DNA from 2 places in the Erwinia sp. GW821-FHT03D09 genome. Region 2 is predicted to be linked to the other one. Evidence: predicted binding sites of a transcription regulator. Region 2 holds the regulator's gene; the other holds the start of a gene.

Region 1 (15,039 bases), on a different contig from region 2:
AACAGCGGCATTTTACAGCGCCAGCTGTCCGGCGACACCGATCTGGGCAATACCTATACCCGCTATGACACCTGGTGGTCGAATCAGAATGAAGATAATGCGCTGACCCTGCGGGTGGGCGATCTGGTGACCGATTCCCTGGCGTGGAGCAGCAGCGTGCGCGTCGGCGGCATTCAGCTGGCGCGTGACTTCTCGCTGCGACCCGATTTAATTACTTACCCCCTTCCCTCGTTCTCGGGCCAGGCCGCCGTGCCGTCCACCGTCGATCTGTTTGTCAACGGTTACCGTACCAGCAGCAACAGCGTGCAGCCTGGACCCTGGTCAATGACCAATCTGCCGTTCGTTAGCGGCGCGGGCAGCGCGGTGGTGGTGACCACCGATGCTCAGGGACGCCAGGTGACCACCACCCTGCCGTTTTACGTCGCCAGTAATCTCCTGCAGAGCGGCCTGTCGGACTATGCGGTTTCTACCGGGGCGCTGCGCGAGAATTACGGCCTGGAAAACTTTGACTACGGCCCGCTGACCGCCAGCGGCTCTTACCGCTATGGCTTAACCGACTGGTTAACTCTGGAGAGCCATGCCGAAACGGCCGAGTCACTGGCACAGCTGGGGGGAGGCGGTCAGTTGCGGGTCGGTTCGCTGGGCGTGGTCAACGGCTCCGTCAGCCAGAGCCAGATGATGGGGCAAAGCGGTAATCAGTACAGCTGGGGCTATCAGTACAGTACGGGCCTGTTTTCCGTAGGCATGCAGCAAACGCTACGATCCAGCGGCTATGGCAACCTCGCGCTGTACGGTGACCGCGACAATGGCGAAACGTGGAACAATGCCGACCAGGAATACTACACGCTGAGCCGGCGCAGTGCTCAGTACAGCGCCAGCCTGTCGCTCGATCAATACGGCAGCCTGGGTGCCGCGCTGATCGACATAACCAGCGGCAACGGCGATCGTACCCGGCTAATCAACCTGACCTGGAGCCGCGGACTGTGGGGTGGCAGCAGCATTTATGTCTCCGCGAGCCGGGACGATCAGGCGGAAAACTGGGCGGGTGCCATTTCGCTCAGCGTGCCGTTCAGCAGCCTGATCAGCGGCGGGACCAGTATAGAACGCGATGCTGAGGGCAAAAATTCCCAGCGCCTGTTTGTCTCCCGCGCGATGCCGAGCGACGGCGGCTTCGCCTGGGATGCCTCATGGGCGAATCAGAGCAGCAGTGGCGACTACCGCCAGGGCAGCCTGCGCTGGCGTAACCAGCAGGTGGAAACGTCCGGCGGCTTCTACGGTGACGATGAATACATGACCAAGTGGGGCCAGGTTAACGGCTCGCTGGTGCTGATGGACGGCCAGCTGTTTGCCGCCAATCAGGTGACCGACTCCTTTGTACTGGTGAAAACGGGCTACCCGAATGTTGGCGTACGCTTCGAGAACCAGTTACAGGGCAAGACCAATAATAAAGGGTACTTGCTGGTGCCGCGCGTGACCTCAAACTATGCCGCTAAATATGATATCGACACGCTCGACCTGCCCGCTAACCTGGGTAGCGCAGATGTGGAAAAACGCGTGGCGGTGAAGCGCCAGAGTGGCTATATGCTGGATATGGAAATCAAGCAGCTGCGCGCCGCCAGCGTCATTATCAACGATCAACACGGCCAGCCGCTGCCGGTGGGGACCGCAATTATCCGTACCGCTCCACCGGCGGAAGTAGTCGGCTGGGATGGCATCGTGTGGATGGATAACCTTGAGCAGCGTAACTCGATTCGCGCCAGAACGCCGGACGGCAGCACCTGCGAGACGGAACTCACCCTGCCGAAAGAAATGCCGGACACGCTGGTGACCTATGGTCCGCTGGTTTGCCCGCTGTCGTCCCCTTCAGGAACTACACCATGAAACGAGTTTTATTATTCCTGACCTTTATTCTGCTGATGAGCGGATCGTGGCTGGCGCAGGCGGCCTGTACCCTTAGCCCGACAAGTGCGACGGCCAGCTTTGGTACCATGACCTCGTTTGCGGTCACCACCGCGCAAACCACGCTGAATGGCACCTACACTGTCGATTGTGGTGCCGGGGTATTAACGTTGCTGGGCAACGACAATATCACCGTCAGACTGACGGCTGCGACCTTCTCATCCAGTACAACCCAGGCGGCGCTTGGGCTGGGCACCGATCGTATACCGCTGCAGGTGTGTACCGACGCCAACTGCACATCGGTGGCCACGCTGGGCGGCACGGGAGTGATTATTCCACGCAGTACCCTGCTGGACCTCGCCGGGCTGTTAAATGGATATCGCTTTCCGATCCCGCTGTATGTACACCAGATGCCCGGCGCGGTGGTGGCAGCTGGTAACTATACAGTGCTGCTGACGGTGACATTTACCTATGACATCTGTACCGCTATTGGCATTGGCAATTTCTGTGTGCTGGGCAACCGCCAGCAGGGTACCTTATCTCTACCGATTACGCTGAATATGACCGTCACGCGCGACTGCACCACTATTACCGCGCCGGGCATTAACTTCGGTAGCGCGCCGCTGCCCGCCAACTTCCAGACGGTCAGCCAGTCACTGAATGTGATCTGCACCAAAGGCAGTACCTACACCGTGGGCATTACCAACGGCGGCTATCCCGTGGGCACCCAGCGCTATATGGCTTCCGGCAGTAACCGGCTGGCCTACCAGATTTATAAAGGCACCACCGGCACCACCTACTGGGGCCCGACCGGCACCGATCGCGTTGACAGCAGCACGGCCAGCGTCACCAGTACCGATGGCTTAACCAAAACCTTCAACTATCGCGCACTGATTATCAGTACCCAGACACCGCAGCCGGCGGGGAGCTATCTGGATTCGGTGTCCGTCGATGTTGCGTTTTAAATTAATGTGCAGATTTTAATCATCATGTGCATTGTTAATTATTTGTTACCAAAGTAAATATCCTGTGCCCGGTAACGGTGATGTGTATCACATTAATACCGTTACCGGCAGGCTAAAACGGGGGAAATTACAATAAGGATGTCCCCATGATCCCTGAGACAGTCAGCACTTCATCGCGGCAGGGCGGTGCCAGAACGATTTTTAACGTTACCAGCGGTAACTTCCTCGAAATGTACGATTTTATGGTGTTTGGCTACTACGCCACCGCCATCGCCAAAACCTTCTTTCCCGGCGACGATCCCTTCGCTTCACTGATGCTGACGCTGATGACCTTCGGCGCCGGGTTCCTGATGCGTCCGCTGGGGGCGATTATTCTCGGTTCCTATATCGACCGCCAGGGCCGCCGTAAAGGGCTGCTGTTAACGCTGGGGCTGATGGCTATCGGCACGCTGACCATTGCGCTGACGCCGGGCTATGCCACGTTGGGGATGGCAGCACCGGTACTGATCCTGCTGGGGCGTTTACTGCAGGGCTTTTCCGCCGGGGTGGAGCTGGGCGGCGTGTCGGTGTATCTCTCCGAGATTGCGCCTAAAGGTAAAAAAGGGTTCTACGTCAGCTGGCAGTCAGGCAGCCAGCAAATTGCGGTGATCTTCGCCGCGCTGCTCGGGCTGGGCCTGAATCATCTGCTGGATAAAGGCCAGGTCAGCGAATGGGGCTGGCGTATTCCGTTTGTCATTGGCTGCATGATTGTGCCGTTCCTGTTCTGGATACGCCGTGCTCTGGAAGAGACGGAAGCCTTCAGCCAGCGTAAACATCATCCCACCATGGGGCAGATTACCCGCTCGGTGGCGCGCAACTGGGCGCTGGTGCTGGCGGGTATGCTGATGGTGGTCACCACCACCGTGATGTTTTATATGATCACCGCGTTTACGCCGACGTTTGGCAAGACGGTGCTGATGATGAGCGATAAGCAGAGTTTTCTGGTGACGCTGTGCATCGGTATTTCCAATCTGTTCTGGCTGCCGGTCATGGGTGCCGCCTCCGATCGTTTTGGCCGCCGCCCGCTGCTGCTGCTGTTTACCGTCCTGATGATTTTGACCGCGTGGCCGGTGCTGCACTGGCTGGTCGGTTCACCGAGTTTTGCTCATCTGCTGGAGGCGGAGCTGTGGCTGTCGTTCCTTTACGGCAGTTATAACGGTGCGATGGTGGTGTATCTGGCCGAGGTGATGCCTGCCGAGGTGCGCGCAACCGGGTTTTCGCTGGCTTACAGCCTGGCTACGGCGCTGTTTGGCGGCTTTACGCCGGCGGTGTGCAGTTATCTGATTCATGCCACCGGCGACAAGGCGATGCCGGGCGTATGGCTGACCGTGGCGGCAGTGTGTGGCCTGGTCGGGACGCTGATTATTAAGCGGCTGGTTAAGCAGTATCAGGTTCGGCGGTTGTCAGAGCCGGCGATTCCGGTTTAGCTGGGGTCGGCTGGCCATTCGGTACTCACGCCTACGGGCTGTCTCCGCTCATCCGGCGGTCCTCGCGCCGCTTCGCGGTGCCATCACTCCGCTCGTCAGCCTCACGGACCGGCACAGACGCGCGTCCTGCGCGGCTGTGCCTTTCGGCCGCGTCCATGCGCCCGAATCCGGGCTTCCTCTCTCCGTTCAGCGCTGCGGATTGCCGGATGAGCGGAGACAGCCCGTCTGCTTTGCTCTGTTCGTGTTGCCTTTGCGATGACCACGACCTAAGCGAGCATGATTTAACCGGGGAAGCTGCTTCTGCGGTAATTAGTCAATACGCAGCGCTGAGGCGCAGGCGGCGGGGCCGGAGATACCAGGTGAAAAGAAGAAATGAGCGAATACAAAAAATGGCAGCTGGCAAGAAGCGAGCACGGTTTATGCGGGGGAGCAGCCTCTGCGGCGGTTGGGTAATCCGCAGCGCTGAGGCGCAGGCGGCGGGGCCGGATAGACCAGCAGGGATGCTGGGCTAAGGCCTGGCGCGGGCAGGACGCCCGCTCCGGGCCGATCCGCAAGACCCGCTGCCGGAGCCGAGGGCACCACGCAACGCGTGGCGCGAGGACCGCCCAACCGCCGCAGAGGCCGCTCACCGGACACCGAACCCACCTGCCACCTGCGGCACACATAAAAAAAACGCTATCTGAAAGACAGCGGTTTTATTTTAAACCGGAGAAACATCACCCGAAACGGCAGCCCTTAAATCGGCAACCGTTACCCGGTTATTTCGACACGGTTTCCATGCCCATCAGGCCAATTTTCAGATAACCCGCCTGACGCAGCTTATCCATCACGCCCATCAGCGTTTCGTAACTCACTGACTTATCGGCCTGGAAGAAGATAGTGGTATCTTTCTTGCCTTCGGTCTGCTTAATCAACGCATCCACCAGCGTCTCTTCCGATACCGCATCATTACCGATAAACAGCTGGTTGTCGGCCTTAATCGACAGATAAACCGGTTTTTCCGGGCGAGGCTGCGGGGTACTGGTTGAGGCCGGCAGATTGACGCGAACGTCAACGGTAGCAAGCGGCGCGGCGACCATAAAGATAATCAGCAGCACTAACATCACGTCGATAAACGGCGTCACGTTGATTTCGTGCATTTCACCGTTGCTATCGAGATCTTCGTTTAATCGCATTGCCATAACGCTTAACCTACCCGCAGTTTCTGCGCTGACTGAACGCGGTGAGAACCTTCGCTAGCGGCGAGGTCAAGATCGCGGCTTTGCAGCAGCAGAACCTGTGCAGCCACATCGCCCAGGGAGGCTTTATAGCTGGCAATCATACGGGCAAAGACGTTGTAGATAACAACCGCAGGAATTGCCGCAACCAGACCAATCGCAGTGGCCAGCAGCGCTTCCGCGATGCCCGGTGCCACAACGGCCAGGTTGGTTGTCTGAGTTTTCGCAATACCGATAAAGCTGTTCATGATGCCCCATACGGTACCGAAGAGACCCACGAATGGCGCAATCGCACCGATAGTCGCGAGGTAACCGTTACCGCGACCGGCGTGACGGCTGAAGGCGGCAATGCGGCGCTCAAGACGGAAGCCGGTGCGCTCTTTGATCCCGTTGTTATCATCGGTACCGGCAGAAAGCTCCAGCTCGTTTTCAGCTTCTTTAATCAGCAATGCGCTGAGGCTCTGATCGGTGAAACCGGCGCTGATTTTTGATGCTTCATCCAGCGAACGTACGGTTGCCAGCTGCTGCTGCTCGCGCTTCAGACGTCTGCGTGCGGAACTCAATTCGATTGTTTTGCTAAAGAAGATGGCCCAGGTGACAACGGATGCCAATAACAGTCCAATCATTACGGCTTTAACCACGATGTCTGCATGCTGGTACATGCCCCAGACGGAAAGGTCCATCTGCATCAAATCATTTGTCACGCTGTGTCTCCAACATCTAATTGCTGATAGCGAAAAAATTCAGGCCAGATCATACCAAACCCGTTAGGAATTGATAGTAGTTCTCATTACTATTTACACCCTATAAGACATTTTTTGAACACTTTTTTTCTCATTTGCGGATGTGATGGCGCTCACAGTGAAATTTTATCACTTACCTGCAGGCCGAATACCTCAGGAGAGGTAGCCGTGTTAACGTAAAACCATAACTGAATAAAGAGACCGTTTTAATGACCAGTAAAAAGATCGAAACGGCCCTGGTGGCCGCCGGACGCAGCAAACGATACACCCAGGGATCGGTGAACAGCGTGATCCAGCGCGCTTCTTCTCTGGTTTTTGACACCGTAGCCGATAAGAAACGCGCCACGGCCGGGCGCGCGAATGGCGAACTGTTTTATGGCCGCCGGGGTACCCTCACCCATTTTTCACTGCAGGATGCGATGACTGAACTGGAAGGTGGTGCGGGCTGCGTGCTGTATCCGTGCGGTGCTGCAGCCGTCGCTAACGCTATTCTGGCCTTTGTAAACGCCGGTGATAACGTGCTGATGAGCGGCAGCGTTTACGAACCCACTCAGGACTTTTGCACCAAAATCCTCAGCAAGCTGAACGTCAGCACCACCTGGTTCGATCACTGCATCGGGGCTGAGATCGCCGATTTGGTGCAGCCCAACACCCGCGTGGTGTTCCTTGAGTCGCCGGCCTCCATCACCATGGAAGTGCAGGATATTCCCTCAATCGTAGCGGCGGTGCGCAGCAAAGCACCGGATGCCATTATTATGGTCGATAATACCTGGGGCGCCGGTATCCTGTTCCGCGCGCTGGATGTCGGTGTAGATATCTCCATCCAGGCAGCGACCAAGTATCTGGTTGGCCACTCGGATGCGATGATCGGCACCGCCGTGGCCAATGAGCGCTGCTGGGCGCAGCTGCGCGAAAACTCCTATCTGATGGGCCAGATGGTCGATGCCGATACCGCCTATGTCACCAGCCGCGGGCTACGTACGCTGGCCGTGCGCCTGCGTCAGCATCAGGAGAGCAGCATTCAGGTTGCACAGTGGCTGGCAGATCGTGATGAAGTTGAGCGGGTGAATCATCCGGCGCTGCCGCAGTGCAAAGGCCATGAATTCTGGAAGCGAGATTTCAGCGGCTGCAGCGGCCTGTTCTCCTTTGTGCTGAAAGAACGCCTGAGCAGTGAACGGCTGGCGCATTACCTTGATAACTTCAACCACTTCAGCATGGCCTACTCCTGGGGTGGCTACGAGTCGCTGATCCTCGCCAATCAGCCTGAAGAACTGGCGGCTATCCGCCCCGCAGGCGGAGTGGATTTTAGCGGCACGCTGGTTCGGGTACATATCGGACTGGAGCACGTTGACGATCTGATCGAGGATCTGCGAGCAGGCTTCGACAGACTTAGACAATAATTTCCACTACTTCAACAAATTATCAATAAGGCGCACTGTTCGCGCCTTTGATCAAAATATCTGGCACGATTTGCGAGTACTATAGGGACATAGCTGTAGTTAACGGGATAACGAATGGGTGTTTTACACGAGATTGTTCAGGCGCTCTGGCATCAGGATTTTACCGCGCTGGCCAATCCGGATGTAATTTGGGTTGTTTACGGGATTATGTTTATCACGTTGCTGCTTGAAAATGGTTTGCTTCCGGCTTCATTCCTCCCCGGCGACAGCCTGCTGCTGCTGGCCGGTGCCATGGTCGCCAAAGGCGTTATGGCGTTTATTCCCACCATGCTGATCCTGACTGCCGCTGCCAGTATTGGCTGCTGGCTGAGCTATTTGCAGGGCCGCTGGCTGGGTAATACCCGGCTGGTGAAAGGCTGGCTGCTGCACCTTCCTGCACAGTATCACCAGAGGGCGTGGAATCTGTTTAACCGCCACGGGCTGCTGGCGCTGCTGGTTGGCCGCTTCCTCGCCTTTGTGCGAACCATTCTCCCCACCATGGCCGGTATTTCCGGGCTGAAAAACGGCCGTTTCCAGCTGTTTAACTGGCTCAGCGGACTGCTGTGGGTAACGATTCTGGTAACGCTCGGCTATGGCATCAGCCAGGTGCCGTTTATCAAACGCCATGAAGATCAGGTCATGGCGATTCTGATGATTCTGCCGCTGGTGCTGCTTTGTGCGGGGCTTACCGGTAGCGTGGTGCTGGTTCTGAGGCGTAAAAAGGCTCGCTAATCCGGGCCGGTTTTACCCCGGCTGCCGCATCCGCGTCATCTCTTCCCCCGGCGTCACGCCAAAGTAGCGTTTGAACTCGCGCGAGAACTGCGAGGCGCTTTCATATCCCACTTTCATGGCCGCCACGCTGGCCTTCATCCCTTCCTGCAGCATCATCATGCGCGCCTGATGCAGGCGGTATCTTTTCAGGTACTGCAACGGCGAGGTGCTGGTCACCGCCTTGAAGTTATGATGAAACGCCGAAACGCTCATGTTGGCCTCCGCTGCCAGCAGGTGAACGCTCAGGTTATCGGTGAAATGATGTTCAATGCGCCACAGTGCGCGGGCAATCTGGCTGAACTGCGTTTGTCGGCTGACCAATGCCAATAGCGCCCCACCGCACGGCCCCCGCAATACATAGTAGAGGATCTCACGCACCAGCTGTGGACCCAGCACGCGCGCGTCACGCGGATTGTTCATCATATCCAGCAGGCGTTCGGTGGCGTAGAGCATCTCTTCCGTCAGCAGCGCGGAGTGAATACCGCAGGTTTTTGGCTCAGGATGGAAAGCATCGTCATCACCAATATCCATCAGCAGATCCTGCAGCTTCAACGGATCGACCCGCAGCATCATGCCGGCCAGAGGCGCTTCCGGGGTGGCAAATGTTTCGCATTCAAACGGCAGCGGAACGGTCAGCATCAGGTATTTATTGGCGTCGCAGCTGAATACGCTGTTACCCAGGTAGCCGGTTTTTTGTCCCTGAAAAAGGATCACAATCGCTGGCTGATGCATCACCGGAGTGCGCGACATGTGTCTGTCAGCATAAATCAGGCTGATGCCGGGTACCGACGATATTCCCTTGTTCTGCGTCACCAGGCCGACCACTTGGCGGACCAGCCGTTCACACGTCGCGCTTCTGTTCATCCACTCTTCCCACTGCTAAAAGTTTTACGTCAGCATCATCACCTGACATCCGTCATTTCTCCAGCAGTTTGGAGAATCAGGCAAGATTCTGGCAGAAATGTGCATTGAGCAATGTTCACCTGCTGCGCACAATGATTCATCTGATAAGCGTCATCCTTCCAGGATTACCGCGATGAGCAATTTCGTACTGCACACGCCCACCCGCATCCTGTTTGGCAAGGAACAAATCTCCCAGCTGGCCGCATCCATCCCCGCCGACAGCAAGGTACTGATCCTGTTCAGCGGGGGCAGCGTTAAGAAAAATGGCGTGATGGACCAGGTCTACGGCGCGTTACAGGGCTTTGATGTTCAGGAGTTTGGCGGCATTGAACCTAACCCGGATTTCTCAACGCTGATGCAGGCGGTAGAGATCGTTAAACGGGATAACATCACCTTCCTGCTGGCGGTGGGTGGCGGTTCGGTGCCGGACGGCACTAAATTTATCGCCGCTGCGGCGCTTTATCCGCAGGACCCGTGGCATATTCTGGAAACCGGCGGCGCTGAAATTGAACAAGCGCTGCCTGTCGGGGCGGTGCTGACGCTGCCCGCGACGGGCTCCGAGTCCAACCGCAGCGCGGTGATTAACCGTCGCGCCACTCACGATAAGCGGGCGTTTCGCAGCAACCACCTGTTCCCACTTTTCGCGGTACTGGACCCGGTTTACACCTACAGCCTGCCGCCGCCAGATCGCCAACGGCGTAGTGGATGCCTTTGTGCATACCGTTGAGCAGTACCTTACCTATCCGGTTGATGCCCGCGTGCAGGACCGTTTTGCCGAAGGCCTGCTGCTGACGCTGGTGGAAGAAGGCCCTCGCGCGCTGGCGGAGCCGGAAAATTATGACGTCCGCGCCAACGTGATGTGGAGCGCAACCATGGCGCTGAACGGCCTGATCGGGGCTGGTGTGCCGCAGGACTGGTCAACGCATATGCTCGGACACGAGCTGACCGCGCTGCACGGCATTGACCACGCACAGACGCTGGCTATCGTGCTGCCGTCGCTGCTGAATATCAAACGCAATACCAAACGGGAAAAACTGCTGTAGTATGCAGAGCGCGTCTGGGGGATCGCCGACGGCAGTGAAGCGGAACGTATTGACGGCGCGATTGCCGCTACGCGAGAATTTTTCGAGCGGATGGGTATCGCTACCCGGATGTCCGATTATCAGCTCGACGGTTCATCGATCCCCGCCCTGCTGGAAAAACTGGCAGAAAAAGGGCTTACCGCGCTGGGTGAACGGCAGGACATTACGCTGGAAATCAGCCGCCAGATCTATCTGGACGCACACTAGCCCCCACGAATCTTCTGCTTATCAACTAGACTTAATTCCATCAACCGGTGCCCCTGCACTGGTTTTTCCGCAGAAAAGGAGCGAACATGGCAGATCAACCAATCATTAAACTGCACGATGGCAATATGATGCCGCAGCTTGGGCTGGGCGTCTGGCAGGCCAGCGTGGATGAAGCGAGAAGTGCGGCGGTGACCGCGCTGGACGTCGGTTATCGTTCGATTGATACCGCAGCGATCTACAAAAATGAAGAGGGCATCGGCCAGGCACTGCGTGAAACTAACGTGGCGCGGGAGGATATTTTTGTCACCACCAAACTTTGGAATGACGACCAGCTGAATGCTGAAAAGGCGCTGGAAGCCAGCCTGAAAAAACTGCAGCTGGATACGGTAGACCTTTACCTGATGCACTGGCCATGCCCGGAAAAAGATACGTTTGTCGCAGCATGGCAGGCCATGATCAAGCTCCAGCAGCAGGGGCTGACCAAAAGTATCGGCGTGTGTAACTTCAACGAGCCGCATCTAAAGCGATTGCTGGATGAAACCGGCGTCAGCCCGGTAATCAACCAGGTCGAGCTGCACCCGATGCTGCAACAGCGCACTCTGCATTCATGGAACGCGATGCATCATATTCAAACGGAATCATGGAGCCCGCTGGCACAGGGCGGTGAGGGTGTTTTCGATCAGGAGATTATCAAACGGCTGGCGCAGAAATACGGCAAAACCCCGGCACAGATTGTTATCCGCTGGCATCTGGACAGTGGTTTGGTGGTGATACCGAAATCCGTGACGCCATCGCGTATTAAAGAGAACTTTGAAGTCTTTGATTTCCGACTGGAGAAAACAGAAGTCAGTGAAATCGCCTCGCTCGATCGTAATAACCGCCTGGGTCCTGACCCGGAAAGCTTCAACTAGTCCGCCACGATTTGCCCGCTTCAACAGCGGGCAAATCGCCCTGTATCTTATAACACAGGGTTTACCAGCATCTGCCCCGCCGTGCCGCGATCGGCCATTTCCAGCATCTGGCTGTAATAAACAAACGGGAAGTGATCGGAAGATGACTGAGTAAATGACACCAGCAGCTCCACATCACCATCTATCCACACCGTATCTTTCCAGCCACGATCTTCGGCCATGGTCTGCGCACCATTGACACTCTTAATCAGAAACATCACGCCCTGAATATGAAACGCCTGCGGTATATCTGAGTGAATAATCCAGCGTTCAAAACTGCCCTGCTGCGCCTGAGTGTCAATTCGAGACATGTCCCACAGCGCACCATTAATACCGGGCGTGGAGTCACCCAGGCGAAATTCACGGGTGCGGCTGACAGTACCAGGAATAATTTGGTCCGCCAGAATACGCATAGGTAAGTTATCGGTTACTAACGGTAACAGCCCCGTAGGACGTAGGGTCAGCACCAGTGTGGAAATGAGAATACGGGAAGGTTCAAAAATGCCACGCAGCCGATCGACAAAACCTGCCGCTTCACCTGCGGTAATCGAAACTTCATCGCCCTGTGTCATATCAACCAGGACTTCACGACGCTCACCGGGTGCCAGCGACAGTTGTTCAACGACGGCCGGCGCAGGCAAAAAGCCCTGATCGCTGGCAATAACATTGAATGGGCGGGCATCGCTCATACGCAATTGGTAGCGGCGGGCATTGGAGGCATTCAGCAAACGCAGACGCACCCAGCCGCGTGAAACTTCAAGGAAAGGATTCTGTACGCCGTTAACCAGCAGCGTATCACCAATAAAGCCACCGTCGCCGGGCGGGTCATATTCGGGCGAGCCGAAATTATCGAGTCGTTTGTCCTGAATAATTAGCGGGAAGTCGTCCACGCCGTAGTGTTTGGGAATAGGTAAGGACTTACTAACTTCATCCTCCACCAGCCACATTCCCGCCAGCCCGTTATAGACATGTGGGGCCATGCGATTCGGCGTGTTGGCATGATACCAGCAGGTTGCAGCAGCCTGGCGGATGGGAATGACCGGTGACCAGTCAATGCCCGGTGACATCATGCGGGCAGCTCCCCCCATCAGCACACCCGGCACCTGCAGGCCGCTAACGGTCATGGCTACCGGTTCATTTAGCCGGTTGCTGTAGATCAGTTTGACGTCATCACCGCTCCATACGCGTACCGTCGGACCAAGATAAAGGCCGTTAAAGCCCCATACCTGCGCCTTGCTGCTACCGTCGAAAGACCAGTGGCTACGCTGCATCGTCAGGAACAGCGGCTGCCCACGGCGAGACTCAATCAGCGGCGGAACCGGCAGTGGCGTGCCCGGCCCGGCAGCTCGCACGCTGAACGGTAACGAAGAAGCACAAAGGGCAATGCCTGAGGCCTTAAAGAAATGACGACGACTGAGGGACATACCCGACTCCGTAAGCCAAAAACGGCCAACAGGGCGGCCGAAATCCATTGTTATCATTGTGCGCGGGCTGTGCTGCCGCATGAACAACTACAGTGAGCGTGACGCCATGCTCACTCCGATAATTTATAGCTTACCTGATGCTTCGCGTGCAGCGACTTCAGCATTTAACTCATCAAGTTTTGCCGACATCAGCTCGCGGCAGTGGGTAGCCAGCTTACGAACAGACTGATTTTCAAATGATTTTGTATCGACCGGTGGCATCATTTCAACGATAGCAAGGCCATTTTTCAACCTGTTCAGTTTGATTTTGTCATGCGTGTTGGAAACCACGACCGGAATAATCGGCACACCGGCAGCAACTGCGGCATGAAACGCACCGGTTTTGAACGGCAGCAGCCCACGCCCGCGGCTACGCGTACCTTCCGGAAACATCCAGAATGAGATTTTCTTCTTCTGGAACTCGTTAACCAGTTCACCAATGGTACTGTGCGCCTTGGCTCGATTATCACGATCGATCAACAAATTACCTGTCAGCCAGTAGAGCAGACCGAAGAAAGGAACCCACAGCAGGCTTTTTTTGCCAACGGTAACAGTCGTTGGCTCAACGATATTCGCCGCGGTGATCATGTCGTAGTTGTTCTGATGATTACAGATATAGATCGCGTTGGGGAAATTTTCATGGCCTTCGGGGCGACGCAATTCAACCTTTAAGCCAAACACCGGGGCCAGCCGGCCGAAAAGACGGCCAAAGGTAGAAACATGCCTCGGGTTTCGTGGGCTGAACAGGCAATAAATACAGCCAAAAACACAAACCAGTATCGAATAAATAATAACTACAATGATACGTAAAATAGAGAGCATCACAACCTCGTTAGTGCATGCCGACAACGTATGCTGACCGAATGATTTCGGCGTCATACGCTGACTAAAAGTGGCTTAACTGTTTTTTATTTGATGATTTCGGCAGGCTGAAGACCTTGACGTCCCCAGCCTGCAATCGGCACAGGAGAACTACTCCTCGTTGTCATCTACGACAGGGCGTGACGGACCATCAACATCAACACGATCGATACGCTGCAGTCCACGCGGCAGCTGGGTGCCACGGCGTCCACGTTCAGCACGGAACTTCTGTAAATCTTCCGCTTTAAGCGTCAGCTTACGCTTGCCGACGTACAGAGTAATGGCACTTTGCGGTGTCAGCAACAATAACCAGGCCAACTTATCTTCACCCGATGCCGCCTGAGCAGCCGGGATAGAGATAATCTTGTTGCCCTTCCCTTTGGAGAGCTGCGGCAGGTCGCCAACCGGGAACATCAGCATACGTCCGGCGGCGGTAATCGCCAGCAGCAGATCGTCATCGCCGTGGATGGCCAGTGGCGTCATGACTTTGGCACTTTCCGGCAGGCTGAGCAGCGCTTTACCGGCACGGTTGCGGGAAACCAGATCGTTGAAGGTGCAGACAAATCCGTAACCTGCGTCCGATGCCATCAGCAGCCGCTGCTCATCGGCCTCCATCAGTACCTGTTCAACTATCGCCCCCGGCGGCGGCGTCAGCTTACCAGTGAGCGGCTCGCCCTGCCCGCGCGCCGACGGCAGCGTGACCGGGTCGAGCGCATAGCTGCGCCCGGTGGAGTCAATAAAGGCTACCGGCTGGTTGCTCTTACCGCGCGCCGCTGCACGATAGCTGTCCCCGGCTTTATAGCTGAGACCTGCCGGATCGATATCGTGCCCTTTGGCGCTCCGCACCCAGCCCATTTGCGACAGAACAATGGTCACCGGCTCGGAAGGCACCAGTTCGTGCTCGCTGATGGCTTTCGCTTCTTCACGTTCACGCAGAGGAGAACGACGGTCGTCACCATAGGTGTCGCTATCGGCCTGCAGCTCTTTTTTCAGCAGCGTATTCATTTTACGTTCAGACGCCAGAATGCCCTGCAGGTGATCGCGCTCCTTTTCCAGCTCATCCTGCTCGCCGC
Region 2 (15,039 bases):
GCCGACACCTGGATCTCGCTACTTTCCCACCACTGCTGCAACCACTCGATGGCATCCAGTGCGGTTTGCTGCGGGTCGCTTAACACGACGGTAATATTATTCATCCCGGGGACAACATCGATGACTTCGGAACGATCGTGAAGGCGCTGCGCCAGTCCCCATATACGCTGCTGGCTGCTGAGTGAAACCGGCGGGTCCAGTTCCAGCACCACCGTGCGTTCTCCTAACAAATAACATCGTGCTCGCTGCACCCAAGCCTCCTGAGCGGAAGTGATCGCCATTGACGGACAGGAAAACAGTTATGCGAGATTGCGGTAACGGTGTCAACCTGCGGGGCCGCGAGGATGGCGCCCGGCAGGTTGCTTTTGTGGGATTAAACCGGATTATTAATATCAATAAAAGTGACATCCAGCCCGTGATGTTCGGCCAGCCACTCACCGAGCGCCTGTATACCGCAGCGTTCGGTGGCATGATGCCCGGCGGCGAAGAAATGCAGGCCCTGTTCCCGAGCACTGTGGAAAGTCTGTTCAGAGACTTCACCGCTGATAAACGCATCGACGCCAAACGCAGCAGCGGCATCAATAAAGCCCTGTCCACCGCCGCTGCACCACGCCACGCGTTTAATCAGCGCCGGTGCATTGTCGCCACAGTGCAGAGGCGTACGGCCCAGCGTATCTTCAATGCGCTGCGCCAGCTGTTTACCGCTCAACGGCTGGGCAAACTCGCCCCAGAAAAGCAGCTCCTCCACTTCACCTTTCACTTCAATCCCAAACAGTTTTGCGAGCAGGGCGTTATTGCCCAGTTCCGGGTGCGCATCCAGCGGCAGATGCCAGCCAAAGAGGTTAATGTCGTTTGCCAGCAGCGTTTTCAGGCGCTGACGCTTCATCCCTTTGATAACAGAAGGTTCGTTTTTCCAGAAATAGCCGTGATGCACCAGTACAGCATCGGCCTCCAGCCGCACGGCTTCGTCCAGGAGGGCCTGGCAGGCGGTAACGCCGGTAACGATTTTTTTAATTTCGCTCTTACCTTCAACCTGCAACCCGTTCGGGCCGTAGTCTTTGAAGGCGGCGGCATTCAGTAACTGGTTAACCAGCTGTTCGAGTTCACTATTGCGCATAATTAATCCATCTGTTTTCGTGCAGCTTCAAAGGCGTCCAGCGTTTGCTGGCGTGCCTGTTTATGTTCCACGATCGGCGCAGGATAATCGAGCTTTTGGTTCGTTTTCTTTGCCCATTCGTGGGGCTGATGGATATATTTTTCCGGCACCTGCCGCAGCTCCGGCAGCCACTGGCGGATAAACTCACCTGTGGCGTCGAAGCGTTCGCCCTGCGTGGTGGGATTAAAAATGCGGAAATAGGGTGCGGCATCGGTGCCGGTCGAGGCAGCCCACTGCCAGCCGCCGTTGTTGGCCGCCAGGTCACCATCGATCAGCTGCGACATAAAGTAACGTTCGCCTTCGCGCCAGTCGATTAGCAGGTCTTTTACCAGGAAGCTGGCGGTAATCATCCGCAGCCGGTTGTGCATCCAGCCAAGGCTGTTAAGTTGACGCATGGCGGCATCCACAATCGGATAGCCGGTTTTGCCTTGTTGCCAGGCGGCAAGATGCTCAGAAGAATCGCGCCAGGCAACCTTACGCGTCCAGCGTACAAAGGGCTGATGGCGGCAAAGCGCCGGATAAGCCACGATCAAATGCCGATAAAACTCGCGCCAGATAAGCTCATTCAGCCAGACAAAAACCTTACCGTCTTCCAGCCCGCGCGGATGTTCTTTGAGCAGACGGTAAAGGCACTGACGCGGTGACAGAACGCCAACGGCTAAATAGGCCGAAAGACGGCTGGTGCCGTCCAGCGCGGGCAAATCACGCCGATCGGGGTAGTGTGTCACCGGCTGCTGGCTGAACTCGCGCAGCCTGGCAATCGCCGCCTTTTCACCGGCGGGAAACAGCGCACTGTCGGTGGCCTCTCGCGGATAGTTAAAAGCCTTCACTGGAGAAACGTCTTTAATCGGCCCACTTTCACGCACGGCAGGCGCGGAAAAGCATTCGGGTAACCCTTCCTGCAGGCGCTTAACAAACGCCTTGCTGAACGGCGTAAAAACCTTATACATTTCGCGATTTCCGGTCAGCACGCTGCCGGGAGGCAGCAGAAGACTGTCGTCGAATCCCTGCACCATCACATCATTATCAAACAGCACCCGTTCAGCTTCAGCATCGCGCTGACGTTCATTCACTTCGTATTGGTAATTGTAAAACATGCGATCAACGCGATGCTCGCGGCAGAAGTCCAGCAGGAGATCCACTGACGCGCTGAAGTCCGTGCATTCAGCGAGATGCAGCTCAATTCCCTTTTGCGCCAGGGACTGCTGCAGGTCCTGCAAATTCTGCCAGATAAACTCAGCCTGTTTCGCCGCCATGTCATGGCTCTCCCACTGTTTCGGCGTGGCGATAAACAGCGCAATCACTTTTGGGCTGTTTGAGCGGCAGGCGGCATAAAGGGCATGGTTGTCGTTAATACGCAGATCGTTACGCAGCCAGACCAGGTGGGATGTCATAATGCTCCCTGAATTCATTTAATATCCATAACGCAGCCGCAGTGCTTCGGGATAAGGAGAAAAGTAGCGCTGTCCGGTCAGCCACGGATGCGGATACTGCGCCATATAATGTTTCAGCAGGGTAATCGGTGCCAGTAAAGGCTGGATGCCGCGACGATAGCTGTCAATCAGCGTGGCTAATTCCTGGCGCTGTGGTGAATTCAACTCGCGGCGGAAATAGCCCTGAACGTGCATTAGCACATTGGTGTGGTTGCTGCGCGATGCAGGTTGCTTCATCAAATCCATCAGCAGCTGGCGATAGGCCAGAGCGAACTCATCCAGCGATTCCCAACGATCCATTTTGGCCACGAACGGACCGATTTCCCGGTATTTTGGCTGTGAATGGGCCAGCAGCAACAGTTTATAACGACTGTGAAAGTCCATCAGCTTTGCACGGGTCAGACCGCCCGCCCACAGCTGATTAAACTCATGCAGCGCGTAAACCCGTGCAACAAAATTTTCGCGCAGGATGGGATCGTGCAGCCGTCCGTCTTCTTCCACCGGCAGCCACGGCAGCTGTGCCATCAGCTCGCGGGTGAAAATGCCGACGCCCTCTTCGCCCTGAGTCAAACGCAGTGCGGGTCGGGGAGCAGGCAGGCCAATCGCCATTTCCGGGCAGATCGATTCGCAGTGAAGATAAGGGGCCAGCTCTTCTGCCGCAAAAACAGAACGCTTATGCCCACCATCGAATCTTACCCGCTCACCGAGCAGGCAGGTACTGATGCCAACAGGAATTTTTTTACTCATATCTATACAACCAAAAAATTATTGTACAAATTTGAGTGTAGATTATTTTCGCTATTTTTTCTCTTAAAACCTCAATTGTTGAAATTAGCGCAAAAAAATCCCGCACTCCGGCGGGATAATAAACAGAAAAATGAATTGAAGTCGTGGGTTAGCTTTAGATCTGTAGTATCAGAGCCAGGCTTAATAAAAGTCGCAGCAGACCGATTCGGCCTCGGCCAGCCAGACGGGCTTATCGCTGGTTTTGACCCAAACCCGATGCAGATAACTGTAAAAGCGGGCACGGTCGGCGCGGAACAGCATAACCGGCAGCGCGAGCACACCGGCAAGTACTACCGCTGCACGACGCATGAAAATCCGCGTAGTTGAATAAGAGTGATAAAGATTCATACGTCCTCCTCAAATCGGCTAAAAGATTGTCTGTAATCTGAACAAAATAATACCGCCTTTAATGTAATTTTACTACTGATCGGACCACTTTTTTGACGAAAAATTGTTCTGCTTTTGCCCGAATTGTAATTTTGTTACCAAAAGGTTAATTAAGGCTTAATAAAGCCGTTAATAAGAACTATTCGTTAACAAATATCCTCCAGCAAAACTGCGGTGGGCGAACCGCATCTTCTTTTGCTAAATTAGCCGCCATCGCCATAATGACGTTTCCCGGCAAAGCTCTCTGGCTGCCGGTGCGGAGGAACCTTGACCACTATTCTGATCGTTGAAGATGAAAAAGAGATCCGCCGTTTTCTGCGCGTGGCACTTGAAGGCGAAGGCTTTCGCGTTGTTGATGCCGACACGCTCAGCCGCGGGCTGATTGAGGCCGCTACACGTAAACCTGAAATGGCGATCCTCGATCTCGGGTTGCCGGATGGCGACGGCATTCAGTTTATTCGCGAGGTGCGTCAGTGGAGCAGTATGCCGGTAATTGTCCTGTCAGCCCGCAGCGACGAGCAGGACAAAATCAACGCGCTGGATGCCGGTGCGGATGATTTCCTGACGAAACCTTTCGGCGTGGGCGAACTACTGGCGAGAGTGCGCGTTGCCCTGCGCCACCGTCCGAGTTCCAGCAGCAGCAGTGAACAGGCACAAATTACCTTTGGCGAGGTCAGCGTCGATATTGCCGCCCGGCGGGTCACCCGCGATGGCAGCGATTTGCATCTGACGCCGATTGAATTTCGTCTGCTGGTCAGCCTGCTGAATCATCCCGGCAAAGTGATGACCCAGCGCCAGCTGCTCGTCCAGGTCTGGGGACCAAACGCGGTTGAACACAGCCACTACCTGCGGATCTATATGGGGCACCTCCGGCAGAAACTGGAGCGCGATCCTGCCCAACCACAGCATCTGCTGACGGAGACTGGCGTTGGCTATCGCTTTATTCCCTGAATCACGGCAACAAAAAAGGCCATCCAGTGAATGGCCTTGTCATTTTTACCGCAAAGATAATGTCAGGGTCAGGCGTTTTTCAACACCGTACTGACGATCTCTACTGCTTCTTTCTCTATCTTCTCGCGATGCTCGGCACCGAGGAAACTTTCACAGTAGATTTTATAAGCATCTTCTGTACCGGAAGGACGCGCGGCAAACCAGCCGTTTTTGGTCATCACTTTCAGGCCACCAATGGAGGCTCCGTTGCCCGGCGCGGCAGTCAGGCGATCGGTGATCGGATCGCCTGCCAGCGTGTCCGCACTCACCATTTCCGGGGAAAGCTTCGACAGCGCGGCTTTCTGAGCAGACGTTGCCGCTGCCTGGATACGGTTGTAGCTTGGCGCACCGAAACGCGCGGCCAGTTCATTGTAGTGCTGCTGCGGGTTCTTGCCGGTAACGGCGGTGATTTCTGCCGCCAGCAGGCACATGATGATACCGTCTTTGTCGGTTGACCATGGAGTGCCGTCGAAACGCAGGAAGGATGCCCCCGCGCTCTCTTCACCGCCGAATCCGAAGGTGCCGTCAAACAGACCGTCAACGAACCACTTAAAGCCCACCGGAACTTCCACCAGCTTACGGCCGATATCGTCAACCACACGGTCGATCATTGCGCTGGACACCAACGTTTTGCCAACTGCAACATCTTTGCCCCACTGCGGACGATGCTGGAACAGATAGTTCACCGCAACCGCCAGATAGTGGTTAGGATTCATCAGCCCGTCAGGCGTTACGATACCGTGGCGGTCATAATCCGGATCGTTGGCAAACGCCAGATCGAATTTGTCGCGCAGCGCCAGCAGACCCGCCATGGCACATTCGGATGAGCAATCCATACGGATCACGCCATCTTTATCCAGGTGCATAAAGCGGAAGGTCTGATCGACGGCGTCGTTTACGATGGTCAGATCGAGTTTGTAGAACTCAGCGATGCGCTGCCAGTAGGCGATACCGGAGCCACCCAGCGGATCGACGCCAATTTTCAGGCCTGCTTTCTGAATTGCCGGGATATCAACGATCTGCGCAAGGCCTTCAATATACGGCTGGATCAGATCCTGCTCTTTCAGATAGCCGCTGGCCCATGCCCGATCCAGAGAAATACGTTTAACGTCTTTCAGACCGTCCTTAATTAAGGCGTTGGCACGATCTTCCACCACTTTGGTGACGTTGGTATCCGCTGGCCCACCGTTTGGTGGGTTGTACTTGATACCGCCATCTTCCGGTGGGTTGTGGGAAGGCGTAATCACAATGCCGTCCGCCAGTACCGCTCCGGCTTTATTATGCTCAAGGATGGCGTTCGAAATCGCAGGGGTCGGCGTATAGCCATTATCCTGCTGCACAATCACATCCACACCGTTTGCCGCCAGCACTTCAAGAACCGAGATAATCGCCGGCTCAGACAGCGCGTGGGTGTCCTTACCGACGTAGCAGGGGCCGGTCACGCCGTTCTTTTTACGTTCTTCGGCAATCGCCTGGGCAATAGCCAGGATATGCGTTTCATTGAAACTGTGACGACCCGCGCTACCGCGATGACCTGAGGTACCGAATTTTACTGCATGTTCAGCATTACCCAGTTCAGGCTGCAAGACGTAGTACTGCGATGTTAACTGTGCAACGTTAATTAAATCGCTCTGCCGGGCTGGCTGCCCGGCACGGGGGTGATTGGCCATTGGCGCTTCTCCCTGACGCTTCGGTTAAAGGGTACCGCAAACTTTCTCGGTCAGTTCCGCCGGGAACTGCATCGATAACATGATATGTTCCACCATGCTGCGCTTACGGCCGGTATTGGTGTTGGTGATCACCCAGTAAGGGGTGCCCGGAATATGCTGCGGCTTGGTATGCGTACCATTCTGAGTCAGCGTCTGCTGGTTGCCCGCGAAATAGACGCGCGTGCGGCCATGCAGCGACTCGGTGGCATCGCCAAAGGCTTTGGCGTCCAGGGTGTATAAAGTCGATAAAATCAGCATAAACCTGTTCACCACTTTCTTCTGCTCGGCATATTCGTCAGAAAGCAGCAGCTCACGCACGGCGCGAACGCGGTCCTGCGGGCGAGGTTCAGATTTCACAACAGCGGGCTCTTTAGCCGCCTGGGCAACGGGTGCCGCTGGCGCAGTCTGCCCCGCAGTGAACTTCAGCATACGGCGTAAAATGTCCGATGCGCTTTCCCCAATATGCTGAGTATGGCTGGCAATATAGCGGTATAGCTCTTCGTCGACTTCTATCGTTTTCATCTTTATCCAGTACGGTTGTTGCTTCTATCAGAATCGAGCGTAAAAACAGATACGATCTTCAGGATCGTCGGCTTTCTGGAACTCGTATCCTAACTTCAGGATTATAAAGTTAAACCCAGCCCGGGTGTAGCCTAAGCCCTCTTTGCCAGCAAAAGTCAGAATTTGCCGTAAAAAGATCGTTGGCAGCGCCTGTGCTACCCCCGGCAGAAAATGTAAAATCCATGATACCCTAAGCCTTCGTTCCAACTGTAAGAACTTTGCTATGAATTTGAATGTCCGCCTGCAATCTGAACAATCCGCAACAGACGATCTGCCTCTGGTGCTGATCCACGGGCTTTTTGGTAGCCTTGATAACCTCGGTATCCTCGCTCGTGACCTCAAGCACCGCCGCCGTTTGGTTCAGATTGATGTGCGCAATCATGGCCTGTCGCCACGCTCGAACGAAATGAACTACGCGCTGATGGCGCAGGATGTGTTGGAAACGCTAGACGGACTGGGCATTGAGCGTTTCGGCGTTATCGGTCATTCAATGGGCGGCAAAATCGCCATGATGTTAACCGCACTGGCACCGGACCGCGTGGCAGGACTGGTGGTGATTGATATGGCACCAGTCGCCTACTCCACCCGCCATCATGATGATATCTTCGCCGCGCTCCAGGCAGTTACCCATGCTGGCATCACCTCGCGTAGTCAGGCCGCAGCGCTAATGCGTCAGACATTGACGGAAGAGGGCGTGATCCAGTTTCTGTTAAAATCTTTCCACGAAGGTGAATGGCGTTTTAATGTATCTGTGCTGTATCAGTGCTACGACCAGATTATTGGCTGGCAGCCAGTGCCTGCCTGGCCGCATCCTGCGCTGTTCATTCGCGGTGAGCGTTCCCCCTATCTGGCCGATGAATATCGTGACGCGCTGCTGGCACAGTTCCCGCAGGCGCGGGCCTATGTTGTGGCCGGGGCCGGCCACTGGGTTCACGCTGAAAAACCTGATGCAGTTTTACGCGCAATTCGTCGATTTTTTGTGCTGTAAAAACAATTATTTCCCTATGTTGTTAAAACATTGTCGTCATCACTTTCACTGGGGTATGATGCGCGCTGACATTTTTCCGCTGGTGATTTTTACGGCGGATAACGGCCTGACACATCAGAAATCCAGCCTTTCAGTATCACTAATCTATGGCAAAAGAGAACACGGACCGCACAACGATCGATCTGTTCGCAGATGAACGTCGCCCGGGACGACCGAAAACTAATCCGCTGACGCGTGATGAGCAGCTGCGAATCAATAAACGTAATCAGCTTAAGCGCGATAAAGTTCGCGGGCTTAAGCGCGTCGAGCTGAAAATGAACAGTGAAGCCGTTGACGCACTGAACCAGCTGGCCGAAGCGCGCAATATGAGCCGCAGTGAGCTGATTGAAGAGATGCTGCTAAACCAGTTAAAACACCTGCAGTCCTGATTGCACCGCGTGTGCTCAACGCACAAAGTGACAAATGCCGCAGGATTACTCGTTTATCCGTTGACGGCGGTCTGCTATTATTACGGCTATCTGCAAAAATTTTGGCAGTCACCATATCATTAAGATTCAAGAGGTTATTAAACTCATGGCAATCGTAGGCATTTTCTTTGGCAGCGATACGGGCAATACGGAAAACATTGCAAAGATGATCCAGAAGCAGCTGGGTAAAGACGTTGCAGAAGTTCGTGATATTGCCAAAAGCAGCAAAGAAGACCTTGAAGCCTTCGACATTCTGCTGCTGGGCATTCCTACCTGGTACTACGGAGAAGCCCAGTGTGACTGGGATGACTTTTTCCCTACGCTGGAAGAGATCGACTTCAACGGAAAACTGGTCGCCCTGTTCGGCTGTGGCGATCAGGAAGACTATTCTGAATATTTCTGCGATGCGATGGGTACCATCCGCGACATCATTGAGCCAAACGGCGCAATTCTGGTGGGTCAGTGGCCGACTGAAGGCTACAATTTCGAAGCCTCTAAAGGCCTGGCCGATGACAACCACTTCCTGGGTCTGGCGATTGACGAAGACCGTCAGCCTGAACTGACCAACGAACGCGTTGATAAGTGGGTTAAGCAGATTTTTGATGAGCTTCAGCTGAAAGAAATCATCGAAGCCTGAGCCAAACGGCCTGATGTGAGAGACACCTCACATCAGGCCAATGGTTTTTCCTATAGAAGTAATAGATACGTATTTGTAAATACCACCTGTAAAAATGTACAATAACCCCATCGGTTATCCGCTTTCTCATCCTCCAGCATCCCTTTAACGATCTTTTATGATCGTTGTGCGATGGGATGAAATAGAGCGAAATGTTAACTTTGTAAGATTTGGACGCAGGCCTCACTGGACGTAATGACATTAATCCTTACATCCAACAGTGGCTTCAGGCATTCCTTGTTGTTTTCATTTCGATGTATGAGTTCTATACTGTGACGCATCCAACTCTAGCGTCAACCGATGTTCAGGGCTTTTCAGCCACTAAGTGACTAGCAAAGTAACAGGACAATATCCGCATGACTGACAACAATACCGCATTAAAGAAGGCCGGCCTGAAAGTCACGCTTCCACGACTGAAAATTCTGGAAGTGCTTCAGGAACCAGAAGGCCATCACGTCAGTGCGGAAGACTTGTATAAGCGCCTGATTGATATGGGCGAAGAAATCGGTTTAGCCACGGTGTACCGCGTGCTCAACCAGTTTGATGACGCAGGGATCGTTACCCGTCATAACTTTGAAGGCGGTAAATCCGTTTTCGAACTGACTCAGCAGCACCACCACGATCATCTGATCTGCCTGGACTGCGGCAAAGTTATTGAGTTCCGCGACGAATATATCGAAGCACGTCAGCGTGAAATCGCGACTCGCCACGGGATCAAACTGAGCAATCACAGTCTGTACCTCTATGGCCATTGCTCTAAGGGCGACTGCCGCGAAGACGATACGCTGCACGACGAGTAATCCATTCTGAAATCAGTATGAAACCGGTGGCCATCCACCGGTTTTTTTTGCCTGTTATCCGGCATAGACCGGCAGGACGTTCCAGTACGAAAGTAGAGAAACCAGCGCATTCACCGCGCCGAAGATCAGCACCAGTACGATTGGTGCCGTTCCCCCTCTTACCTGCCAGGCTGCGGTAGTAAAACGCTGCCTGGCCTTTCGCGCCAGCATTGCAGGGGTAATCACGGCCCAAAGTGTAGCCGCCAGCCCGGCATAACCAATCGCCACAAGAAAGCCGTTTGGCCAGATCATCGCCGCCGTCAGCGGCAGAATAAAGGTGACCACCGTCGTTTTTAACCGACCGAAGGCTGTACGATCAAACTTAAACAGATCGGCAAGGTAGTCGAAGAACCCCAGACTAACGCCAAGGAATGAACAGGCGACGGCAAAGTTCGAGAAGATATCCAGCAGCAGATTCAGATGGGGGCTGTGCAGCACACCCGAAAGTGCGGCGACCAGCACGTCGATATTTCCACCCTGTGCTGCAATCGCTTTGAATTCATGGCGCGGGATATTGCCCATCGTGCCAATAATCCAGATAAAGTAGATGATCAGCGCCAGCAGCGTGCCGAATACCAGACAGCGACAAACCCGGCTACCGTTCTTCTGATAGTAACTGACCAGCCCGGCGATATTACCGTGATAGCCAAATGACGCAAGGCAGAATGGGATCACCATCCACAGATAGCGAAGGTAATGGCTTTCCTCCCCATGACTGTCCAGCAGTTTCACCGGTTCGATATGCCATAGCAGTCCGCCAAAGATAATCAAAAACGTAATGACTTTCGCACCGAGAAAAATCAGCGTCATACGACTGACCATTGCCGTGCCCAGCCAGATAAACACCGCCACCAGAAGCGTAAAGGCGAAACCGGCACTACGGGCAGAAACCGGCAGTGAGAGCTGGCTCAGCGTGTGCTGAATAATCGCTCCGCTGGCGGAGATATAGGCATAGGTCAGTATCCCCAGAACAAAGGCGACAGACAGACCGTTAATCAGATTCCAGCCCCGTCCCAACAGATCGCGAGTGATCGTGTCAAAGCTGGACCCGGCAGGGTAATGCAGGCTGGCCTCCAAAAACAGCAGCCCGGAAAGCAGCATGCAGAACCAGGTGACAATCAGTAATGCTGATGACCAGAGAAACCATGCACCGGACATCACCACCGGTAACGAGAACATCCCGGCACCGATAATCGTGCCGCTAATAATTAGCGTTCCCCAGAGTGTAGAAGGCGGGCGGGCGGTGGAAACCGGTGAATCCATGACTAATCCTTAGCAAAAATAGGAAACTCGCCGCCATAACCGGAATTATTCACTGGATGAGCGGCATTAACGCCGCACATTCTACACCAGCCCGAACCCGTGAACTAGTACAGTATTCAGTTTATTACCATGGTTTCCTGCAGATAGCGCCAGCGTGGCGGTTGGGTTGCACAGTTAATCACCGCCAGCGAAATACGATGCGAATGATTATCCTGCTGCTGTTGCAGCTCGTGATACTGAATAATCACTTCATTCCCCCGCTGCGAAATAACGTTGCACTGCTCAATGCTGATCATCATTCCCTGGCGCGCGCCGGTTAAGCGGTTGAATAAGGCCTCAACCTCTGCCAGCACCAGGCTTTTACCTGTTGGGGTAATCATTACAAAGTCATCGGCAAAATGGGTCAGCAGCTCGGCAGTCTTGCTGCCGTCACCGTGAAAGACAGCCTCAATCAGCTGATGCAGAACAATGACGCTCTGTGATGCTTTGTTAGTGAGATCGATCATTGGATTTCCTTATGAAAACGTCGTTGATAAATCAGCCACAGCGGAAGCAAACCGCTAATGGCCGCAATAATAAATGCCAGATGCCACGCCTGTTCACCAGGAAAATAATGGCTCAGCACCGCCAGCAGCAGCGTAAATAACGCAGTGCCGAGGCTGAACGTCAGCTGCCGGTTAATATTCCACAGCGTACTCCCCCGGCTCATTTGCTGCTCGTTCAGCTCAATCAAGGCCGTGGTCTGCGCACAGTTTGCAGCAATCCCGCCACCGCTCCCCATCAGCAGATAGGCCGCACACAGTATCCCACTGCTGCTTGTATCACTGACTAAAGATAACAGCGCAATGCCGCCACTATGCAGCAACATACCGCAGCTGAATAAGCGGGGTCGCCTACCCGATAATAAATCCGCCCGGCCACCAGCATCGCCACCAGCGCGCCGGCGCCGTAAAGCAGCATAAAGCTACCGGTATGCCCGGCGCTGAAATGCAAAACCTGCTGCAGATAGAAAATATTGAGCAAATTAACGCCCGTAAACACGCCCGGTACGGCGTAGTAAACGGCGATGGACAGATTCAGCTGATGATTGTGCAGCAGGCTGAGATCGAGAATAGCCGTTGGTTGGCGGCGGTAATGCTGTACATAGCCCCACGCCAGCAGTAAAGAAACGCCCAGCCATAATGCAGCCTGTGGTAAAGCATGCTGCTCGCTAAACAGCGACAGGCTCCTCAACAGAGTACCCAAAGCGCCACAGACCAGAATAATTCCGGTGATATCTGCGCGTGTACGCACCGTTGCCTGTAGTCGTATCTATATCGCCGCCAGCAGCGCCGCAAGCAGGCTGAAAGGAATATTGCTGTAGAAGATCCAGCGCCAGGAAAACACATCCACCAGCATGCCTCCCAACAGAGGGGACAGCGCGGGGGCAATCAGCGCCACGCACATGATCAGCGTCGAAATAGCGGCGCGCTGCCGCCCCTGAAATAAATTAAAGGTTAACGCCTGCCCTACCGGGATCAGCAGCCCGCCGCCCGCGCCCTGGATAAAACGCCACACAACCAGTGTGTTGAAGGAGTCGGCCTGCGCGCAGCCCAGCGCGGCGATGCTGGAGATCAGCATTGAGGCGACGATAGTCTGCCGGGCGCCAAAGCGCGAAGCCAGCCAGCCGCTCAGCGGCACGATCAGCGTCAGCCCCAGAATATAACCATTGGCCACCCAGCTGATGGACTCCGTCGCCAAGGACATCTGCGCCGCAATTGACGGCAGCGCAATCGCCGACATAAAAATATTAATACAATCAATAAAAAAGCCGAGCAGAAAGATGGCCGCGACCCGATAACCATAGTGCATTGTCATACCTCCACGCGAAGCATAGCGGCGGTTGACCTGACAAATAAAGACGCATAAATTTAAATGATTGTTTGATTAAACTGAATAATCCCATGCACGCCCATCTTGATAAGATCCACACGTTTTTTGCCATTGTTGACAGCGGCAGCTTTACCCGGGCCGCCAGCAATCTCGGCTTAAGCCGCGCGATGGTCAGCCTGCATATCAAAAGTCTGGAACAGCTGCCTGGCGTCACACTGCTGGTGCGCAACACGCGAAGCCTGGCCCTTACCGGCCACGGGCAGCAGTTTTATCAGGATTTTAAGCTGATTTTCGCTGATATTGACCGGGCGGTCGCGCGAGTCACCACAGAGCATCACTCCCTCTCCGGGGAACTCCGCATTACCTCAACGTGGGAGTATGGCCAGCAGTTCCTGATGCCGCTGGTCGGCGAATTCTGCCAGCGCCATCCCCTGCTGAAACTGAACTACAGCGTCGGGGCTTCTCTTGATGATTTGGTGAGTAATAAGCTGGATGTGGCGATACGGCTGGGGGCGCTGCGCGACTCATCGCTAAAAAGCCGCAGGCTGGCAGACTATGCCATTTTACTGGTGGCTTCACCTTCTCTGGTAAAACGCTTTCGTCCGTAGGATCTGCAGGAGGTTTCCGCCATGCCGTGGATACACAACAGCAACCTGGCTCATCCCGGCCGCTGGACCTTTCGTGGAGCAAATAATCGTTTGTCCGAACTGAAGTCCGATGCCGCTTATACCGCCAACTCCGCACAAATCGTTCGTCAGATGGCACTGACCGGAATGGGTGTCGCGGTGCTGCCGGAATGGCTGGTCCGTGAAGATATTGCCGCAGGCAGGCTACAGCATCTGTGTAAAGAGTGGCAGCTGCCGAATCAACCGGTCAGTGCCGTGTTTGCCGGACAGGGGGAAATGCAGCGAAAAACCCGGCTGTTTATCGATTTTCTTTCGCAGAAATTACCGATGCAGCCGGGTTAGATCAGATCTACAGAGGCATAACGTGTTCTGTACGGCTGAAGCGCTTGCCGTCAGCGCTACTGGTGCGCACCCAGACTTCCCCGTTAATTAGTGGGCGATGGCTGTCGCTGTAGCGCTGCCAGCTGCGCCCCTCATCGATGGAATATTCCACCAGAATCCCCGGTAGCGCGGTATTTGCCTGCAGATAGCTATCGACAATTACCGCACCCGGCTGCGGCAGGCGCCAGGCAATACCGGCCTTGTCGAGCCTGGCCAGTTCACGCTGCCCCAGCAGGTTAGCAAAGCGTTGCCAGTCGCGATGCAGGGCCTGCTGGTCAACGTGGTGCGTTTTACCCCCTTGATACTCCCTTCCCTGCTGGTAATCCTGCTCCCACGCGGCGCGGTGCCAGCTGCGTTCGGCTACCGCCAATACCCGTGGAAAAATCATCGACTCAACCTGGCCGTCGGTACGAACCGTTTCGCTCCACAGCTGTGCAGACAGACCGTAAGCACCCGGCCACGGCTGTTCTGATTTGGTATCAAATGTATTGCCGTCACGGTCAACCGAGGTTTCAGCATTCTGCGGCAGGTTATCCGGCGCGAAGCTAAAGATCTTACGTTCATCGTTGTAGCGAGTACCCCAGTAGTAACCGCGCTCCAGCGGGTTAACCTCTGCAGGGAAGTCCAGATAGACATAATCCGGGTTGGAGATCACCACCTGATATCCCTTATTGGCCCAGTCGTTGACGCTGGAGGCTCCGCCCCAGAACAGCGTATCCCAGAAGTTCACCCGAACGTGCTGAGTGGCAAAATCGCTCGCGGCTTTAGCATCCTTAAGACCGTCCTGCCACGCCTGCATGCCGCCAATACCTTTTTCGGCAACGATCTGGCTGACCTTCAGGCCAAAATAGCTGGGCAGATGTGACAGGTCCTCAACCTTGCCATCCTTAATAATACGCTGGCAG

The links. Region 2 encodes Fur, which represses iron uptake genes when iron is present. Its sites were predicted from a motif close to ATAATAATGAGAACNACTATCAA; they were not measured.
Region 1: the regulator Fur is predicted to act here: its motif matches at 6,322-6,344, upstream of exbB (tol-pal system-associated acyl-CoA thioesterase).

Annotation. Positions count from the first base shown of each region.
Region 1 covers NZ_JBWKUK010000016.1:100,704-115,742, forward strand. Annotated here, with positions in the region: gene AC07U6_RS16630 (fimbria/pilus outer membrane usher protein) at 1-1,881, shown strand, start outside; gene AC07U6_RS16635 (Csu type fimbrial protein) at 1,878-2,864, shown strand; gene AC07U6_RS16640 (MFS transporter) at 3,011-4,330, shown strand; gene exbD (TonB system transport protein ExbD) at 5,089-5,511, opposite strand; gene exbB (tol-pal system-associated acyl-CoA thioesterase) at 5,517-6,251, opposite strand; gene metC (cystathionine beta-lyase) at 6,500-7,690, shown strand; gene AC07U6_RS16660 (DedA family protein) at 7,805-8,461, shown strand; gene AC07U6_RS16665 (AraC family transcriptional regulator) at 8,474-9,364, opposite strand; partial or broken gene yqhD (alcohol dehydrogenase) at 9,537-10,692, shown strand; gene dkgA (2,5-didehydrogluconate reductase DkgA) at 10,779-11,603, shown strand; gene ftsP (cell division protein FtsP) at 11,651-13,066, opposite strand; gene AC07U6_RS16685 (1-acylglycerol-3-phosphate O-acyltransferase) at 13,190-13,927, opposite strand; gene parC (DNA topoisomerase IV subunit A) at 14,078-15,039, opposite strand, start outside.
Region 2 covers NZ_JBWKUK010000009.1:24,417-39,455, forward strand. Annotated here, with positions in the region: gene pxpB (5-oxoprolinase subunit PxpB) at 1-251, opposite strand, end outside; gene AC07U6_RS10430 (type 2 GTP cyclohydrolase I) at 374-1,117, opposite strand; gene phrB (deoxyribodipyrimidine photo-lyase) at 1,120-2,550, opposite strand; gene AC07U6_RS10440 (DUF523 and DUF1722 domain-containing protein) at 2,569-3,336, opposite strand; gene AC07U6_RS10445 (YbfA family protein) at 3,517-3,723, opposite strand; gene kdpE (two-component system response regulator KdpE) at 4,030-4,713, shown strand; gene pgm (phosphoglucomutase (alpha-D-glucose-1,6-bisphosphate-dependent)) at 4,782-6,422, opposite strand; gene seqA (replication initiation negative regulator SeqA) at 6,447-6,983, opposite strand; gene ybfF (esterase) at 7,246-8,010, shown strand; gene ybfE (LexA regulated protein) at 8,157-8,438, shown strand; gene fldA (flavodoxin FldA) at 8,584-9,114, shown strand; gene fur (ferric iron uptake transcriptional regulator) at 9,510-9,953, shown strand; gene mtr (tryptophan permease) at 10,008-11,255, opposite strand; gene AC07U6_RS10490 (hypothetical protein) at 11,372-11,761, opposite strand; gene AC07U6_RS10495 (hypothetical protein) at 11,758-12,123, opposite strand; gene AC07U6_RS10500 (hypothetical protein) at 12,084-12,548, opposite strand; gene AC07U6_RS10505 (MFS transporter) at 12,567-13,106, opposite strand; partial or broken gene AC07U6_RS10510 (LysR family transcriptional regulator) at 13,199-14,095, shown strand; gene AC07U6_RS10515 (beta-N-acetylhexosaminidase) at 14,103-15,039, opposite strand, start outside.